Regions from separate parts of the Pseudomonas sp. LY-1 genome, predicted to be linked through region 1. Evidence: riboswitches for the same ligand, from Rfam matches in the RefSeq annotation. Region 1 holds a riboswitch; each other region holds the start of a gene.

What was found. Region 1 has a riboswitch for cobalamin ahead of cobW (cobalamin biosynthesis protein CobW). Riboswitches for the same ligand answer to the same signal wherever they lie in the genome.
Region 2: it holds a riboswitch for cobalamin, as region 1 does, so the genes downstream of both, MOQ67_RS21880 (ABC transporter substrate-binding protein) here and cobW (cobalamin biosynthesis protein CobW) in region 1, are expected to answer to the same signal.
Region 3: it holds a riboswitch for cobalamin, as region 1 does, so the genes downstream of both, cobO (cob(I)yrinic acid a,c-diamide adenosyltransferase) here and cobW (cobalamin biosynthesis protein CobW) in region 1, are expected to answer to the same signal.

The regions. Positions count from the first base shown of each region.
Region 1 is NZ_CP094353.1:4,037,799-4,043,824, forward strand. It holds gene cobN (cobaltochelatase subunit CobN) at 1-3,373, opposite strand, end outside; gene cobW (cobalamin biosynthesis protein CobW) at 3,377-4,444, opposite strand; cobalamin riboswitch at 4,537-4,736, opposite strand; cobalamin riboswitch at 4,778-4,987, shown strand; gene MOQ67_RS18375 (CbtB domain-containing protein) at 5,085-5,273, shown strand; gene MOQ67_RS18380 (CbtA family protein) at 5,285-5,989, shown strand; gene MOQ67_RS18385 (cobalamin biosynthesis protein) at 5,986-6,026, shown strand, end outside.
Region 2 is NZ_CP094353.1:4,784,862-4,790,887, forward strand. It holds gene MOQ67_RS21865 (protealysin inhibitor emfourin) at 6-311, opposite strand; gene MOQ67_RS21870 (M4 family metallopeptidase) at 340-1,401, opposite strand; gene MOQ67_RS21875 (DNA/RNA non-specific endonuclease) at 1,536-2,465, shown strand; cobalamin riboswitch at 2,501-2,695, shown strand; gene MOQ67_RS21880 (ABC transporter substrate-binding protein) at 2,810-3,820, shown strand; gene MOQ67_RS21885 (FecCD family ABC transporter permease) at 3,817-4,821, shown strand; gene MOQ67_RS21890 (ABC transporter ATP-binding protein) at 4,818-5,585, shown strand; gene MOQ67_RS21895 (nucleotidyltransferase family protein) at 5,679-6,026, opposite strand, start outside.
Region 3 is NZ_CP094353.1:5,016,550-5,022,575, reverse strand. It holds gene MOQ67_RS22995 (C40 family peptidase) at 1-451, shown strand, start outside; gene MOQ67_RS22990 (PQQ-dependent sugar dehydrogenase) at 525-1,838, opposite strand; cobalamin riboswitch at 1,938-2,181, shown strand; gene cobO (cob(I)yrinic acid a,c-diamide adenosyltransferase) at 2,261-2,872, shown strand; gene MOQ67_RS22980 (cobyrinate a,c-diamide synthase) at 2,869-4,236, shown strand; gene bluB (5,6-dimethylbenzimidazole synthase) at 4,233-4,883, shown strand; gene cbiB (adenosylcobinamide-phosphate synthase CbiB) at 4,880-5,788, shown strand; gene cobD (threonine-phosphate decarboxylase CobD) at 5,781-6,026, shown strand, end outside.

The DNA.
Region 1 (6,026 bases):
CGCCATGGTAGCTGGCAGCCTTATCGCCGCTCAGGGTTTCCACGGCGGCGAGCATGCCGCCCTGGAATTGGTAGTAATCGTTGGAATCGAGCAGGTCGTGCTCGCGATTGTCCTGGTTTTGCAGCACCGCCTGCACCTGGCTCAGGCGTTGGGCGAATTGCCCGCGGGCGGCGGTGCCCTCGTCGGCGCCACCATAGGCGTAGCCACCCCAATTCAGGTAGACCTCGGCCAAGTCCTCGCGGCTTTGCCACAAGCGACCGTCGATCGCGCCCTGCACGCCCGCGCCATAGGCACCCGGCTTGGCCCCGAAAATACGCCAGCCCGCCTGTTTCGCCGCCGCGGCCTCGTCCAGGCCGGACTCAAGCAACGCCTGGCGCTCGCAACGGACCTTGGCGGCCAGCGGGTTCATATCGTCAGGCTCGTCCAGCGCCGCCACCGCTTGTACCGCCGCATCGAACAGGCGGATCAGGTTGGCGAAGGCATCCCGGAAGAACCCGGACACGCGCAAAGTCACGTCGACACGCGGGCGGTCCAGCAGGCTGATCGGCAGGATTTCGAAGTCGTCCACCCGCTGGCTGCCCGTGGCCCACACCGGGCGTACCCCCATCAGGGCCATGGCCTGGGCGATATCGTCGCCGCCGGTACGCATGGTCGCGGTGCCCCACACCGACAGGCCGAGCTGGCGCAGGTGGTCGCCGTGGTCTTGCAGGTGCCGCTCGAGAATCAGGTTGGCCGACTGGAAACCGATGCGCCAGGCAGTGGTGGTCGGCAGGTTGCGCACGTCGACGCTGAAAAAATTGCGCCCGGTGGGCAGCACATCCAGACGCCCCCGGCTCGGCGCGCCGCTTGGGCCCGCCGGCACGAAGCGGCCGCCCAGGGCATCGAGCAGGCCGCGCATTTCCGCCGGGCCGCACCCATCCAGGCGTGGCGCCACGACACTGCGCAGGCTTTCGATGACGGATTTGACGTCCTCCCAACCGGGCTCTTCCAGCTGTTCCAGCGGCCCCGCCAGCGCCTGTTCGATCAACCGTGCAGCGTACAGCTCCAGGCGCTCGCGGGTATCACCGGCGGTGCGCCACCGCTGTGGATCGATGGTTTGCAACACCTCCGGGCAGCGTCCGGTCCAGGGTTCGGCGAGGGCGCAGTCCAGCGGGTCGAAACCCAGCTCGAAGGCCTTGGCCAATACCCGTAACAGGCTCGATTGCGCGCCTCGGCCGTCGCCACGCGGGATACGCAGCAACGCGAGCAAGGTGTCGATACGCAAGCGGCCCTGGGGCGACTCGCCGAAGATATGCAGGCCGTCGCGGATCTGCGATTCCTTCAGGTCACACAGGTAGGTATCCAGGCGCGGCAGCCAGATCGCCGCGTCGGCCTCGCTGTCCAGTTCAAGCTCCTGGTCGATACGGGTTTCGCGCACCAGCTTGAGGATGTCCTTTTGCAGCTCGCGGGCGCGGCGCGGGTCGAGCAATTGCGCTTCGTAGTATTCGTCCGCCAACAGCTCCAGGTCGCGCAGCGGCCCGTAGGTTTCGGCACGGGTCAGCGGCGGCATCAAGTGATCGATGATCACCGCCTGGGTGCGCCGCTTGGCCTGGGCGCCCTCGCCCGGGTCGTTGACGATAAACGGATAGATATTCGGCAGCGGCCCGAGCAGCGCGTCGGGCCAGCAATTTTCCGACAGCCCGACGCCCTTGCCCGGCAGCCATTCCAGGTTGCCGTGCTTGCCGACGTGGATCACGCCGTGAGCGCCGTAGGTGTGGCGCAACCAGAAATAGAACGCCAGGTAAGCGTGAGGCGGCACCAGGTCCGGGTCGTGGTACACCGCGCTGGCGTCCACCTGATAACCGCGGGCCGGCTGGATGCCGATAAACGTCAAGCCCAGGCGCAGGCCGGCGATCATCAGGCGGCCATCGCGGCACATCGGGTCGTTGTGCGGCGTGCCCCAGCGTTCCAGCACCGCCTGGCGGTTGGCTTCGGGCAGGCGCTTGAACATCGCCTCGTAGTCGTCCAGGCCCAGGCTTTGGTGGCACGGGCGCAGGTCGAGGTTGTCCAGGTCGTTGGTGACGCCACCGAGCAGTTCGTGGATCAACGCGGTGCCGCTTTCCGGCAGGACCTGCGGCAGCGGATAACCCTCGGCCTGCAAGGCCCGCAGGATATTCAGCGCCGCCGCCGGCGTGTCCAGGCCGACGCCGTTGCCGATGCGGCCGTCGCGCGTCGGGTAGTTGGCCAGGATTAGGGCGATGCGCTTGTCGGCATTCGGCACCCGCGCCAGTTCGACCCAACGGCGCGCCAGTTCAGCGACAAAGTCCATGCGCTCCGGCGCTGCGCGGTAGCACACCACGTCCGACTGGCTACGCTCACTGCGCCAGGCCAGGTCCTTGAAGCTGATCGGTCGGCTGATGATGCGTCCGTCCAGTTCCGGCAAGGCGATGTGCATCGCCAGGTCGCGCGGGCCGAGGCCTTGTTCGCTGGCCTGCCAGGCGGGTTGGTTGTCCTGGGCGCAAATCGCCTGGATCACCGGGATATTGCGGCGAAACGGCCGCAAATGCGGCGCTTCGGGGCTGGACTGGGCAAAGCCGGTGGTGTTGAGAATCACCGCCGCCCCGACCTCATCCAGCCAGTCCTCGACCGCCGTCAGGCAGCCAGGCTCCTTCAGACTGGCCACTGCCATTGGCAACGGATTCAGGCCCGCCGCCTGCAGACGCTGGCAGAACACATCGATAAAACCGGTATTGGCCGCTTGCAGATGGGAGCGGTAGAACAGCACCGCCGCCACCGGGCACTCAGGATTCCAATCCAACTGCCAGTCGTTGAGGCACGCATGGGCTTTACGCGGGTGATAAATCGCGCTGCGCGCCAGGGTTTGCGGCTCGGCCCAGGCATAGTCGCGGCCCAGGTAAGCGCTGGCCAGGCAGCGATAAAAATCCAGCGCATTACCCAGGCCGCCCTGGCGCAGGAACTGCCACAGGCGGTCACGCGCTGCGGCATCCACGGTGCTGAGGCCGCTGAGTTCCGGGTCGGGGCGGTCATCCCCCGGCACCAGGATCAGCGTGACCCCGCGCTCGGCCAACGCCACCAGGCGCTCGACGCCGTAACGCCAATAGCCGATGCCGCCGTGCAGGGAAATCAGGATGACCTTGGCGTGGCGCAGCACTTCATCGACGTACAGGTCCACCGATGCATGGTTCTGCACCTGCATCGGGTTGGCCAGGCGCAAGCTCGGGTAATCCTCGGGCAACTGCTGGGCCGCTTCGGCCAGCAGCGCCAGGCTGGAATCGCCGCTGCACAGGATCACCAGCTCGGCGGGGGTTTGCCCAAGGTCGGCAATGTTGTCGTCCGCGACGAAACCGCCGGGCTGGGTCCTGAGCAGGTGCATGGGTTAAACGCTGAGGGCGGCGCGCAATTGCGCTTCGAGGCCCGCCGCGTCGAGGTCCTGGCCGATCAGCACCAGGCGCGTGATGCGCGCTTCGTCGGCGCTCCAGGCGCGGTCGAAGTGTTTGTCGAAGCGCGTGCCCACGCCCTGGATCAGCAGGCGCATCGGCTTGTTCGGGATCGCCGCGAAGCCTTTGACGCGCAGGATGCCGTGCTGCACCACCAATTGGCTCAGGGCGTCGAGCAGCAGGGCTTCGTCGGACTGGGGCAGGTCGATGGAAATGGAGTCGAACGCATCGTGATCATGATCGTCTTCGCCTTCGCCTTCGTGATGATGATCGTGATGGCTGTGGCGGCCGTCGATGTGCTCTTCGGAGCCGGCGCCCAGGCCGATCAGCACGTCCAGCGGTACCCGACCGCTGCTGGCTTCGATGATCTTCACCGCCGGCGGCAACTCTTCGGCGACTTCCAGGCGCACGCGGGCCAGGTCGTCGGGGCTGATCAGGTCGCACTTGTTGAGGATCACCAGGTCGGCGCTGGCCAGTTGGTCGGCGAACAGTTCATGCAGCGGTGATTCGTGGTCCAGGTTCGGGTCGAGTTTGCGCTGGGCGTCGACCTGATCCGGGAAGGCGGCGAAGGTGCCGGCCGCCACGGCGGGGCTGTCGACCACGGTGATCACCGCATCGACCGTGCAGGCGTTGCGGATTTCCGGCCACTGGAACGCCTGGACCAAAGGTTTTGGCAGGGCCAGGCCGGAGGTTTCGATGAGGATATGGTCAAGGTCGCCGCGACGGGCAACCAGTTCGCGCATCACCGGGAAGAACTCTTCCTGCACGGTGCAGCACAGGCAGCCGTTGGCCAGTTCATACACGCGGCCGTTGGCTTCTTCCTCGGTGCAGCCGATGGAGCACTGCTTGAGGATTTCACCGTCGATGCCCAGCTCGCCGAACTCGTTGACGATCACCGCGATGCGACGGCCCTGGGCGTTATCGAGCATATGGCGCAGCAAGGTGGTTTTGCCCGAGCCGAGAAAGCCGGTAACGATGGTGACGGGGAGTTTGGCCAGTGTTTTCATCGGATGCCCTTGGGGGCGGGCATACGGGACGATAGGCCCTGCGCGACGCGCAGCAGCAGATTTCGTCACCGGATCACCCCGCCCGGTTGAATTGAAAAATCGGTTGCGAGGCAGGTCTCCTGGCTTGGGGCTTGCGGGTCTTGCGACCGGCGCTGGCTGCGCCTTCCCGCCTTGATGGCAGTGGCGTGGCAGTCAGATAAACCCTTCACAGTTGCGGGGGCAGCCGCGGCTTGAACCGCGTTCCCTTCTTAGCTCCGGCCTGGGCCGAAGAACCTCGAGGGTGCAAGGCTACAGGGGCTCAGTCAATTTGACTACCGTCGCCCTGCATGCTTTCCTACACACCTTGTTTCGGGTGCCCTTCACAGGGTGAAACGGGAAACCGGTGCGTCATAGCGATATGACCAGTCCGGTGCTGCCCCCGCAACGGTAAGCGAGCGAAGCGTCACGGCCACTGTGCTTTGTGCATGGGAAGGCGATGCTTTCAGGACTCAGTTCAAGAGCCCCCTCGCAAGCCCGGAGACCGGCCCGAAAAAAATCATCTAACAAACCCGCGGTGGGCGGGCGCTGTTTGAACCCTGCGTGCCTGGCTCGCGGGTTTTGCATGCGCTCGTGTCACCCTGAACCCCTGAAGGGACGCGCCATGTCGATCATCAGCAGCACCTCGCCTAGCACCAGCAGCACCGCCACCCTGAGCCAACGCCTGGGCGCCGCCATCGGCGCGTCGATCCTCGGCGCGTGCCTGGTGTATTTCGCCGGGTTCTCGCATATCGAAGCGGTACACAACGCCGCCCACGATACCCGCCACAGCGCCGCGTTCCCGTGCCATTGAGACCTGCCGACATGATCAAGCGTATTGCGCAAACCGCAGGTTTCAGTGGGCTGCTGGCCGCCCTGTTGTTGACCTTGCTGCAAAGTTTCTGGGTCGCCCCGCTAATCATGCAGGCGGAAACCTTTGAAAAAGCCCCGGCCGCGACGCAAGTGGTACACGAGCACGCCGCCGGCACCGCTGCACACGCCCATGACGCCGAAGCCTGGGAGCCGGAAGATGGCTGGCAGCGCGTGCTGTCGACCACCGGCGGCAATCTGGTGGTGGCGGTCGGTTTCGCCTTGATGCTCGCCGGGCTCTACACCCTGCGCGCGCCGACTCGCACGGCTCAAGGCCTGCTGTGGGGCCTGGCCGGTTACGCAACCTTCGTGCTGGCGCCAACCCTGGGCCTGCCGCCGGAATTGCCGGGCACTGCCGCTGCCGACCTGGCACAACGGCAGATCTGGTGGATCGGCACGGCGGCCTCAACCGCGGCCGGTATCGCGCTGCTGGTATTCGGTGGCAACTGGCTGCTCAAGGCGCTGGGCGCGGCGATCCTCGTGGTGCCTCATGTGATTGGCGCTCCGCAACCTGAAGTGCATTCGATGCTGGCCCCTGAGGCTCTGGAAGCACAGTTCAAGATCGCCTCGCAACTGACCAACATCGCGTTCTGGTTGGCGTTGGGGCTGATCAGCGCCTGGTTGTTTCGCCGTAACCGCGACGATCGATACACCGCATGACCCTGGTCGTCGGCCTGGGCTGCCAGCGCGGCTGCGA
Region 2 (6,026 bases), 750 kb from region 1:
CAGGCTCAGCAGCGGATATGCCGGCGCACGCACTGCACCAGCCCGTCCAGCGCCTCTGACTTCACAGGCGCGAGCACACACACCGTGTGCTCGCGCTCACCTTCGGTCACGGTCAGGGTGTAATGCACCTGGCCTGGATTACCGGGTTCCGGCGCGGTGCTTTGCGGCAACTGAAAGAAGTGTGAAGCCTCGATCAGTTGCCGCAACTCTTGCTGGTCCGCCTCGGGCAGCGTCTCCAGTTCCACGGTGTTCGGTCGGGCCAGGCCCGGGAAAAACGCGGGCCCCCCAATTTCCTTGATCGAAATTTGCATGGCTGTTCCTCACCGCCCAGGCGGGTTGTCAGACGTTAATGCCCACTGCTTTCCAGCCTTCCTTCACCGCCTTGTGCTCGGCCTTGCCAGCACCGTACAGCCGACCGGCAATGTCGTAGGTGATGCGCGCGAAACGCAGAAACCCCGCGTTCGGCCGCAACCGCGCATCGCGTAACGCGTCATACCAGATACGCCCTGCGCGCTCCCAGGCAAACCCGCCGATCTTCGTGGCTACCTGATAGAACGCATGGTTGGGAATACCGGAATTGATATGCACCCCGCCGTTGTCCTCATAGGTCTGCACAAAATCGTCCATATGCCCCGGCTGAGGGTCCTTGCCCAGCAGCTTGTCATCGAACGCGGTGCCCGGCGCTTTCATCGAGCGCAACGCAGTGCCTTTGATTTTCTTGGTAAACAACCCTTTGCCGATCAACCAATCCGCATCTTGCGCCGTTTGCTGCAGCGCGTACTGCTTGATCAGTGAGCCGAACACGTCGGACAGCGACTCGTTCAACGCACCGGATTGATTGAAATACATCAGCTTGGCCTCATCTTCGGTCACACCGTGGGCCAACTCATGGCCAATGACATCAAGGGCTATCGTGAACCGGTTGAATAGCTGCTGATCGCCATTACCAAACACCATCTGGCTCGAGTTCCAGAATGCATTGTTGTAGTTCTGGCCAAAATGAACGGTCGCGTCCAGCGCCATACCGGCGTCGTCTATGGAGTTGCGGTCGAAGACCTGATCGAAAAAATCGAATGTGGCGCCCAACCCATCGTAGGCCTCGTCCACCGCCACATCACCACTGACGGGTTGCCCTTCGCCACGGATCAACTTGCCCGGCAGGCTATCGGCGCCCTCGGCGCTGTAGATCGAACGCCGTTTTTCGGCGCCCATGGGCAGGGCCATGTGGGCGGCCCCTTTGGCGGGTACGGCAACCATGCGCAACGAACGGAACGTGCTGTCTTTGGCGCGTGTGCGTAACGCGACTTCCCGTTGCGCTTTATCGCCGTTGCGGGCGATCTGGTCGAGCATGTATGGCGGGATCAGGCAGAAAATCGGGTTGCGATGCTGGCGAACACACATTGGCTGGCTCCATTTTGGCGTGGGGTGAACGTCCGGGTAACCGTTCAAGAATAGTCCTGCCGTGGCGGCTTGGGCCAAATTGTCATGAAGCTATGCTGCAGTAGTGTTAATCCGAGGACTGCGAGGAACTTACAATGCCCCCACGCGCCACCAAAATCGACCTTTCGCACCGCCCCCGGCTCGCCGATCTGCGCCCGTTGATCGCGGCCGGCCCGAGTCTCATGGAGGCCAGGGCGGTGACTGCGCGTGTCACTGCGGCCAAGGACCTGCAGGACCGGCGCGGCTACGCTGAAGCGTTTCTCGACCGCTTCGTGGTGCCATGGCCCACGGTGGATGAAGCCCTGCTGGCTGACGTACAGCCGCTGCGCCTGGACTACACGCATTTCTCAGTGACCATGTCGCGCTCGAGGCGACTGGCACTCTACGTGGGCGCCAATATCGATGGCGCACAGCATGTGGATATCATCCGCAGCAACGACGCCTGGGCCTACGACGGCCGCCTGCCCATCAGCGCACAGGTGGGTGATGCGCTCTACACCGACAATGGCCTGGACCGCGGTCATCTGGTGCGCCGACAGGACCCCAACTGGGGTGACGCGGCCAACACCGCCAATACCGACACCTTCCACTTCACCAACTGCTCACCGCAGATGAGCGGCTTCAACCAGAAGACCTGGCTGGAACTCGAGGACTACATTCTCGATAACACACAACGCTGGAAAGCCCGGGCCACGGTGTTTACCGGCCCGGTGTTGGCGGACGACGACCGCGTCTACCGGGGCGTTAAAATCCCCAAAGCGTTCTGGAAAGTGGTCGCCTACCTCAGCGACGACGGCAAGCCCTGCGCCAGCGCCTACATGATCGACCAAAACCGCGAGCTGGGTCAGCTCGACCTCATGTTCGGCCAGCTCAGAACCTACCAGCGCAGCGTGATTCAGATCGAACGCTTGACCGGTATCCGCTTCGCCAACCTGGCCGACTACGATGGTTTCAGCAATGAAGAGCGCGCCACGGGGACGCGAATTGAAGCGCTGATCCAGGGCCCTGAAGATATTCGTCTGTAACCGGACGACCTAAGGCTATATCGCCCCGCCGTGATCGACTACCATACCGCGCCGGTTCCCAAACGGGACTAATAGGGAATCCGAAGCGCGGTACACCGCGCCAATCGGAACTGCCCCCGCAACTGTAGATGCCGAGCCCGCTCCCCCACTGCCACTGGACCCCGTCCGGGAAGGCTGGAGCGTGGCGACGACGCATCAGTCAGGAGACCTGCCGGCCCAGTAAAATCACTAACCGGCGGGGTGTCCGGGAAGGACATCCTTGCCTGCCTCACCCGCAGCGGTCGAGGGCGTGTTTCCGAACCGTACACCCCCTGTTCCAGGTACGGCTCCAAGGAGATTGCCCAATGCTGCCACGCGTTACCGCCCTGCTCACCGGCCTGGGCCTGTGTGCCCTGGCCCAAGCGGCCCCCACTCAGTACCCGCTGACAGTGGAGAACTGCGGCAGCAGCCTGACCTTCGCGCAAGCGCCCGCCCGCGCCGTGACCATCGGCCAGGCTGCCACCGAAATGCTCTATGCCCTCGGCGTGGGCGATAAAGTGGTCGGCACGTCGCTGTGGTTCAACAACGTGCTGCCACAGTTCAAGGCGCTGAACGACGGCATCGAACGCCTGGCCAATAACGAACCGAGCTTCGAGTCGGTGATCGCCAAGCGCCCGCAACTGGTGGCGGCCGAGCTGGAATGGGTGGTCGGCCCGCAAGGCGTGGTGGGCACCCGCGAGCAGTTTCATGAGTTGAAGATCCCCACCTACCTGCTGCCCTCCGACTGCGAAGCCAAGAACAACCGGGTGGGCGCCGACGGCACGCGGCTGGAGCCGTTCCGCATCGACACGATCTACAAGGGCATCCGCCAGTTGGCGGAGATTTTCGACGTGCAGGATCGCGGCCAGCAACTCAACGATGAACTCAAGGCGCGCCTGGCCAAGTCCGTCGCCACCGTGCAAGGCAAGGGGCTCAAGCAGGCCAGCGCGCTGGTGTGGTTTTCCAGCGCCGAGATGGCCAGCGATCCCTATGTGGCCGGTCACAAGGGTGTCCCCGAATTCATGCTGCAAACGCTCGGCCTGCGCAACGTGGTGCAGTCCGATGAGGAATGGCCCGCCGTCGGCTGGGAAACCATCGCCAAGGCCAACCCCACCGTGCTGGTGATCGCCCGCATGGACCGTCGCCGCTACCCGGCCGACGATCATGCACAGAAGCTCGCCTTCCTGCGCAGCGACCCGGTGACGCGCAACATGGACGCGGTGAAACACAACCGCATCATCATCCTCGACGCCATGGCCCTGCAGGCCAGCGTGCGGACCTTCGAGGGTCTTGAACAACTGGCCGCGGCCATCGACGGCTACGACCTGCCGAAATGATACGAACCCTACTCGCCCTGGCATTGCTACTGATCGCCGTGCTCGCCGGCGTGGCCATCGGCGAAACCGCCATCGCGCCGCAGGTGGTGTTGCAGGTACTCGCCAACAAACTGTGGGCGGCCGGCTACGTGCTGGACCCGATCGATGAAGGCGTGGTGTGGAACTACCGCCTGACCCGCGCCCTGGTCGCCGCCGCATGCGGGGCCGGGCTGGCCACCTGCGGGGTGATTTTGCAGTCGTTGTTGCGCAACCCCCTGGCCGATCCTTACCTGCTGGGCATCAGCGCCGGCGCGTCGACCGGCGCAGTCCTGGTGGTGCTGATGGGCGTCGGCGGCGGCTTGGTTTCGCTGTCGGTCGGTGCGTTCGGCGGGGCGATGGCGGCGTTTGCGCTGGTGGTATTGCTCGCACGGGCCAGCGGTTCGTCCAGCGGCACCGGGCAGATCATCCTCGCAGGCATTGCCGGCTCGCAGCTGTTCAATGCGCTCACCGCGTTCCTGATCACCAAGTCGGCCAGCTCCGAACAGGCACGCGGCATTCTGTTCTGGCTGCTGGGCAACCTCAGCGGCGTGCGTTGGCCGTCGGTGTGGCTGGCGGTGCCGGTGGCGGTCGCCGGGTTGACGGTGTGCCTGTGGCATCGTCGGGCGCTGGATGCGTTCACCTTCGGCCGCGACTCGGCGGCCTCCCTCGGCATCCCGGTACGCCGCGTGCAATGGGTGCTGGTGGGCTGCGCGGCATTGGTCACGGCGGTGATGGTGTCGATTGTCGGCTCCATTGGTTTTGTCGGGCTGGTGATTCCCCATGCCGCGCGCCTGCTGCTCGGCACCGGGCACTCGCGCCTGTTGCCGGCCAGCGCATTGGGTGGCGCGCTGTTTCTGATCGCGGCGGATGTGCTGTCGCGCACCTTGATCAAGGGCCAGGTGATTCCGGTCGGCGTGGTCACTGCGCTGGTCGGCGCGCCGGTGTTTGCACTGATTCTGATCGGCCGGAGAAACCCTCGATGAGTGCGCCGGTATTGAGCTGCAGCGGGCTGGGCTTCAAGGTGCGGGAAGCCGAGTTGCTGCGGGATATCCACCTGGAGGTGACGCTCGGCGAAACCCTCGGGATCGTCGGCCCGAACGGCTCGGGTAAATCCACCTTGCTCAAACTGTTGGCCGGGTTGCGTACCCCCGCTCATGGCGAAGTACGCCTGGGTGGCGAGCGCCTGGGCGAGCTGCCCCGCCGCACCGTCGCACAACGCCTGGCCGTGGTGGAACAACAGGCCGACACCGACGACGCCATTCGGGTGTTCGACGCTGTCGCATTGGGCCGCACCCCGTGGCTGTCAGCGCTGAGCCCGTGGTCCGAGGCAGACGACCGCATCGTGCGCCAGGCGCTACACGACGTGGACGCCATGCACTTGAGCAACCGCGCCTGGCGCAGCCTCTCCGGCGGTGAGCGCCAACGCGTACACATCGCCCGCGCCCTGGCGCAACGGCCACAGATTCTGGTGTTGGATGAGCCGACCAACCACCTGGATATCCAGCATCAACTGTCGATTCTCAAGGGCGTGCAGGCGTTACCCGTGACGACCTTGATCGCCCTGCACGACCTCAACCAGGCACTGACCTGTGATCGCCTGGCCGTGCTGGACCGCGGGCGTTTGGTGGCGCTGGGCAAGCCGCAGGACGTGCTGACGCCGCAGCGGCTGCAGGACACCTTCGGAGTGCAGGCGCACTACCTGACGGACCCGTTTGACGGGGCGCAGATTCTGCGACTGCGCGCTTAACGGCAACACCGTTCAAATGTCGGCGCTGTCGAGCCCGGCGAGGCGGCGATGGGATCAGCGCGCAGCACCTGCCGAACTGCCGCGCGCGCTGGGCTAATCCTCGACAATCCTCAGCCAAGGCCACCGCGCCTGATAGCTGCGCGCCTTCTGCGCAAACAACTCCGGCTCAGGATTGATCGGGTTGATCCTGAGCAGGCCCTGCTCCATATCAGTCAAACCAAACGGCGCATACACCTCGCCCGTCGCCACATCCAGCCCGATGCACGTCCCGGCCACCAGGTAACGATCAATCCCGGCGCGCGCGGAGTGCAGCTGCGGATACGGTCGGCCAAACCGCTGGCCATACCAAAGGTGAACGCGCGCCTGATTCTTCACTTCAATTTCTACCTCCAAATCCTCGAACAGCCGCTGTGCAGCGCGAATGACTGCGTCTTCGGCCTC
Region 3 (6,026 bases), 980 kb from region 1:
GGCCAAGCCTAAACCGGTGTTCAACACCAGCCAGAGTTTCTCGCCAGCCGCCGAAGACGTGCTCTTCCGAGCGCTGGGCCTGGTCGGTACGCCTTATCGTTGGGGTGGCAACACGCCAGACTCGGGGTTCGATTGCAGCGGGCTGATCGGGTTTGTCTACCGTGATGCCGCCGGCATCTCCCTGCCGCGCACCACGCGCGAACTGATCGTGATGCGTGGCCAGGACGTCAGCGAGCAGAACCTGCAAACCGGTGACCTGTTGTTCTTCGCCACGGGCGGTGGCTCACAGGTCAGCCACGCCGGGATCTATGTCGGCGAAGGGCGCTTTGTGCATGCGCCGCAGACGGGCGGTACGGTGAAGCTGGATACCTTGTCCAAAGCCTATTGGCAGAATGCCTACCTGAGTGCCAAGCGTGTGTTGCCGGCTGAAAATCTGGCGCGTAACCCTTAAGTCAAGCCAGGATCCCAATGTGGGAGGGAGCAAGCTCCCTCCCACATTTGTTTTGTGGCGGTCTTGAGAATAGTTACTTAGCCGCAGAAACCCGCCACACTTTATTCCCCACATCATCCGCCACCAGCAAACCGCCTTGCTTGTCGATGACCACGCCAACCGGTCGGCCCATGGCTTGCCCGTCGCTGTTGAGGAACCCGGTCAGCACGTCGACCGGCGGCCCCTTCGGCTTGCCGCCCTCGAACGGTACGAAGATCACCTTGTAGCCGCTGTGCGGCTTGCGGTTCCACGAACCGTGCTGGCCGATAAACGCGCCGTTGATAAAGGGAGCTGGCAGTTTGCTGCCCTCGGCGAAGGTCAGGCCTAGCGAGGCGGTGTGTGGGCCTACGGCGTAGTCCGGCGCAATGGCTTTGGCCACCAGATCCAGGTTTTGCGGCGTGACGCGTACATCCACGTGCTGCCCGTAGTAGCTGAAGGGCCAGCCATAAAAGGCGCCATCCTGGACCGAGGTGATGTAGTCCGGCACCAGGTCGCTGCCGATCTCATCGCGCTCGTTCACCGCCGTCCACAGCTTGCCGCTCTGCGGTTCCCAGGCCATGCCGTTGGGGTTGCGCAGGCCGGAGGCGAAGATGCGGTGTTGGCCGCTGGCGCGGTCGACTTCCCAGATCGCCGCGCGGCCTTGTTCCGCTTCCAGGCCGTTCTCGGCGACGTTGCTGTTGGAACCGACGCTCACATACAACTTGCTGCCGTCCTTGCTGGCCACCACGTTTTTCGTCCAGTGATGGTTGATGCTGCCCGCTGGCAGGTCGATGACCTTGCTGCCGGCGGTCTTGATCACGGTTTCGCCGGTCTGATAGGCAAAGCGCAGCAGCTTGTCCGAATCGGCCACGTACAGGTCATTGCCGACCAGCGTCATGCCGAAGGGCGAGTTGAGGTTTTCCAGGAATACCGTGCGGGTCTCCGCGACCCCATCGTGGTCGGCATCGCGCAGCAGGGTGATGCGGTTTGGGCTCGGCACACCGGCGCCGGCGCGGCCCATGACTTTCTCCATCACCCAGCCACGAATGCCTTTGGAGTCATCCGGCTTGGGCGGCGCGTTGGTTTGCGCCACCAGCACATCGCCGTTGGGTAATACGTACAGCCAGCGCGGGTGGTCCAGGCCTTCGGCGAAGGCCGCCACCTGGGTGCCGGCGGCGGCCGTCGGCGTGGTGCCTGCGGGCCAGCCGATGGCCGGAGCGATGTTCACCGTGGGGATCAGCGTCTTGTTCGGTTCCGGCAGTTGCGGTGAAGGCCCGGTGCCGTCGGATACCTTCAGGGTCGAGCTTTCGCCGCAGGCGGCAAGGCTGCCCGCGAGCATGATCAGTAAGGCGAGTCTTGTTTTATGCATGGTTTTCTCCTGGATGCCTGTAAGGGTAGAGGTGTGCGTTGCGGCGATGGTTCAAGTACAAGGCCAGCTTTAATTGACGCTCCACCCCCAACCCACTAACCTTCGCGGCTTGTTCCAGGTGCTCTGTGACCTACGGGTCGACTGAGTGAAACAGGGAAGCCGGTGAGTGAGCGCACTTGTACACAGTGCTGCCGCGATTCCGGCGCTGCCCCCGCAACGGTAAATGAGTCAAAACGGTGCTGTTTGCCACTGTATCGCTCGCGATATGGGAAGGCGCGCCGTCGGCGTGCGCTCTAGCGCGCCACTCATGAGCCCGGAGACCGGCCCGGATCATCCAACAGCATCACGGTGGGCGATGCTTGGCTGTCTGTTTTTGATTTTTCCTGCCCGCCGTTTTTGTCCAGCCCCAACGGAGAGCTGCCATGACCGATTCCCCCGAGCGCGACGAACGCCACCTGGCGCGCATGCTGCGTAAAAAAGCCGTGATCGATGAACGCATCGCCAATTCCCCGAACGAATGCGGCTTGCTGCTGGTGCTGACCGGCAACGGCAAAGGCAAGAGCAGCTCGGCATTTGGCATGCTGGCCCGTGCCATGGGCCATGGCATGCAGTGCGGTGTGGTGCAGTTCATCAAGGGGCGCAACAGCACCGGCGAAGAACTGTTCTTCCGCCGCTTCCCCGAGCAAGTGCGTTTCCATGTGATGGGCGAGGGTTTTACCTGGGAAACCCAGGACCGCCAGCGCGACATCGCGGCCGCTGAAGCCGCCTGGGCGGTGTCCCGCCAATTGCTGCAAGACCCGTCCATCGGTCTGGTGGTGCTGGATGAGCTGAACATCGCGCTCAAGCACGGCTATCTCGACCTGGATCAAGTCCTTGGCGATCTGCAGGCCCGCCCGCCGATGCAGCACGTGGTCGTCACCGGCCGTGGCGCCAAGCCCGAGCTGATCGAAATGGGCGACACCGTCACCGAGATGGGCATGCTCAAGCACGCGTTCCAGGCCGGTATCAAGGCACAGAAAGGCGTCGAACTTTGAATCAGCCCCGTCATTGCCCGGCCGTCTTGATCGCCGCACCGGCGTCCGGCCAGGGCAAAACCACGGTCACCGCCGCGCTGGCCCGTTTGCACCGCAACCTGGGGCGTAAGGTGCGCGTGTTCAAATGCGGCCCGGACTTCCTCGACCCGATGATTCACGAGCGCGCCAGCGGTGCGCCGGTGTATCAATTGGATATGTGGATGGTGGGCGAGCAGGAAAGTCGTCGCTTGCTGTGGGAAGCAGCGGGGGAGGCGGACCTGATCCTGATCGAAGGCGTGATGGGCCTGTTCGACGGCACGCCTTCCAGCGCTGACCTGGCGCGACACTTCGGTGTCCCGGTGCTCGGCGTGATCGATGGCACTGCGATGGCGCAAACCTTCGGCGCCCTGGCCCTCGGCCTGGCACGCTACCAGCCGGACTTGCCGTTCGCCGGGGTGCTGGCCAACCGCGTCGGCACCCTGCGCCATGCACAACTGCTTGAAGGCAGCCTCACCGAAGGCCTGCGCTGGTATGGCGCGCTGTCCCGCGAGACCGCTATCGAATTGCCCAGTCGCCACCTGGGCCTGGTGCAAGCCAGCGAACTGAATGACCTCGACCTGCGCCTGGACGCTGCCGCCCAGGCGTTGGGCAGCAGTTGCGAGGTCGCGTTGCCGCCGCCGGTGACCTTTGCCGCACCGCCCGTGATCCGCGCCGAACCGTTGCTGGCCGGCGTGCGTATTGCCATCGCCCGTGACGAAGCCTTCGCCTTCACCTACGGTGCGAGCCTCGATCTGCTGCGGGCGATGGGCGCTGAGTTGAGCTTCTTCTCGCCGATCCATGATCGCCAATTGCCCGATGCCGACAGCCTCTATCTGCCGGGCGGTTACCCCGAACTGCATCACCAGGCGCTGTCGGAAAACACCGCGATGCTGGATGCGATCCGTGCCCATCACGCTGCCGGCAAACCGCTGCTCGCCGAGTGTGGCGGGATGCTTTATCTGTTGGACTCGCTCACCGATGTCGACGGCATCCGCGCCGAACTGGTCGGCCTGCTACAGGGCGATGCGGTGATGCAAAAGAAGCTCGCGGCCCTGGCCCTGCAAAGCGTCGAATTGCCCGAGGGTGTGTTGCGCGGTCATACCTATCACCACTCGCTGACCAGCACCGAATGGCAGCCCGTTGCCCGTGGCGTGAGCCCCAATGGTGGGCGCGGGGCCGAGGCGGTGTATCGGCAGGGGCGGCTGACCGCGTCCTACGTCCACTTCTATTTCCCTTCCAACCCCCGCGCCGTTGCTGCGCTGTTTGCGCCCGGCGAAGGCAAATCGCACTCGGCTAAACACCACGAATCCACTGCGGGAGCGGGCTTGCCCGCGATAGGCTCATGACCGACAACGCCTTCCCCGAAGCCGAGCGCCAGGCCGTCTACCGCGCCATCGCCGAGCGCCGCGACATGCGTCACTTCAGCGGCGGCGATGTGGCTCCCGAACTGCTGCACCGTTTGCTCCAGGCCGCACACCAGGCGCCGAGCGTTGGCTTGATGCAACCGTGGCGGTTTATCCGCATCAGCGACCGCCAACTGCGTAGCCGGATTCAACAGTTGGTGGAGGAAGAACGCATACGCACCGCCGAGGCGTTGGGCGAGCGTTCCGATACATTTATGAAGCTCAAGGTCGAAGGCATCCACGACTGCGCCGAAGTGCTGGTGGCGGCGCTGATGGATGACCGCGAGCGGCATATCTTCGGCCGACGCACCTTGCCGGAAATGGACATGGCCTCGTTGTCCTGCGCGATCCAGAATCTGTGGCTGGCGGCGCGTGTCGAAGGCTTGGGCATGGGCTGGGTCTCGCTGTTCGAGCCGCAAGCCCTGGCCGACCTGCTGGGCTTGCCGCCCGGTGCGAAACCCCTGGCGGTGCTGTGCCTGGGGCCGGTCGAGGCGTTCTACCCGGCACCGATGTTGCAGCTCGAAGGCTGGGCCGAACCGCGGCCGCTGAGTGACATGTTGTATGAGAATGCGTGGGGAGTGCGTCAATGAGTGTGGCCTTGCTGTGTGTCGCTGCGGTGGCGCTGGATGCGCTGCTGGGCGAGCCCAGGCGCGGGCATCCGCTGGTGGCGTTCGGCAATTTTGCCGCGCGTATCGAGCAGCGTTTCAACAGCGGTGGCCGTGGCTGGCGCAGCCATGGTGTGACCGCGTGGTTTATTGCGGTGGTGCCGCTGACGCTGCTGGCCACTGCGTTGTCGTGGGCGCCTTATATCGGTTGGGTGCTGGAGATCCTCGCGTTGTACTGTGCCCTCGGCATGCGCAGTCTCGGCGAACATGTGATCCCGGTGGCCCAGGCCTTGCGCAGCGATGACCTGGACGAAGCCCGTCGACGCGTGAGTTACCTGGTGAGTCGCCAGACCAGTGAGCTGGATCGCACTGAAGTGGCCCGCGCCGCCACTGAATCGGTGCTGGAGAACGGCAGTGACGCGGTCTTTGCCGCACTGTTCTGGTTTGTCGTCGCGGGTGTGCCGGGCGTGGTGCTTTACCGCTTGAGCAACACCCTCGACGCGATGTGGGGCTATCGCAACGCACGCTTTGAGCGCTTCGGTTGGGCGGCGGCCAAGATCGACGACGTACTGAACTATATTCCGGCACGCCTGGTGGCGTTGACCTACGCCATACTCGGTAAAACCAGGCTGGCGATCAAATGCTGGCGCCGCCAGGGCTCGACCTGGGATAGCCCCAACGCCGGTCCGGTGATGGCGGCGGGGGCAGGTGCCTTGGGCGTCGAGTTGGGCGGTCCCGCGATCTACCACGGTGAGCTGCACCAGCGCCCGCCACTGGGCGAAGGCCCGGCGGCGGATGCAGACGCCATCGACCGCGGCTGGCAACTGGTGCAGCGCGGCGTATGGTTGTGGCTGCTGATTTTATGCATCGGGGGGCAATTGTATGCTTGAGCACGGTGGCCGCCTGCGCAAGGCGGCGATTGAATACGGGATTGCCGAAGCCGAATGGCTCGACCTGTCCAGCGGCCTGGCGCCCTGGCCGTGGCCGGTCCCCGAGATTCCGTTGCGCGCCTGGGCGCGCCTGCCGGAAACCGACGACGGCCTCGAACAAGCCGCCAGCGAGTATTACGGCACCGCGCATTTATTGCCGGTGCCCGGTTCCCAGGCAGCGATCCAACTGCTGCCGCGT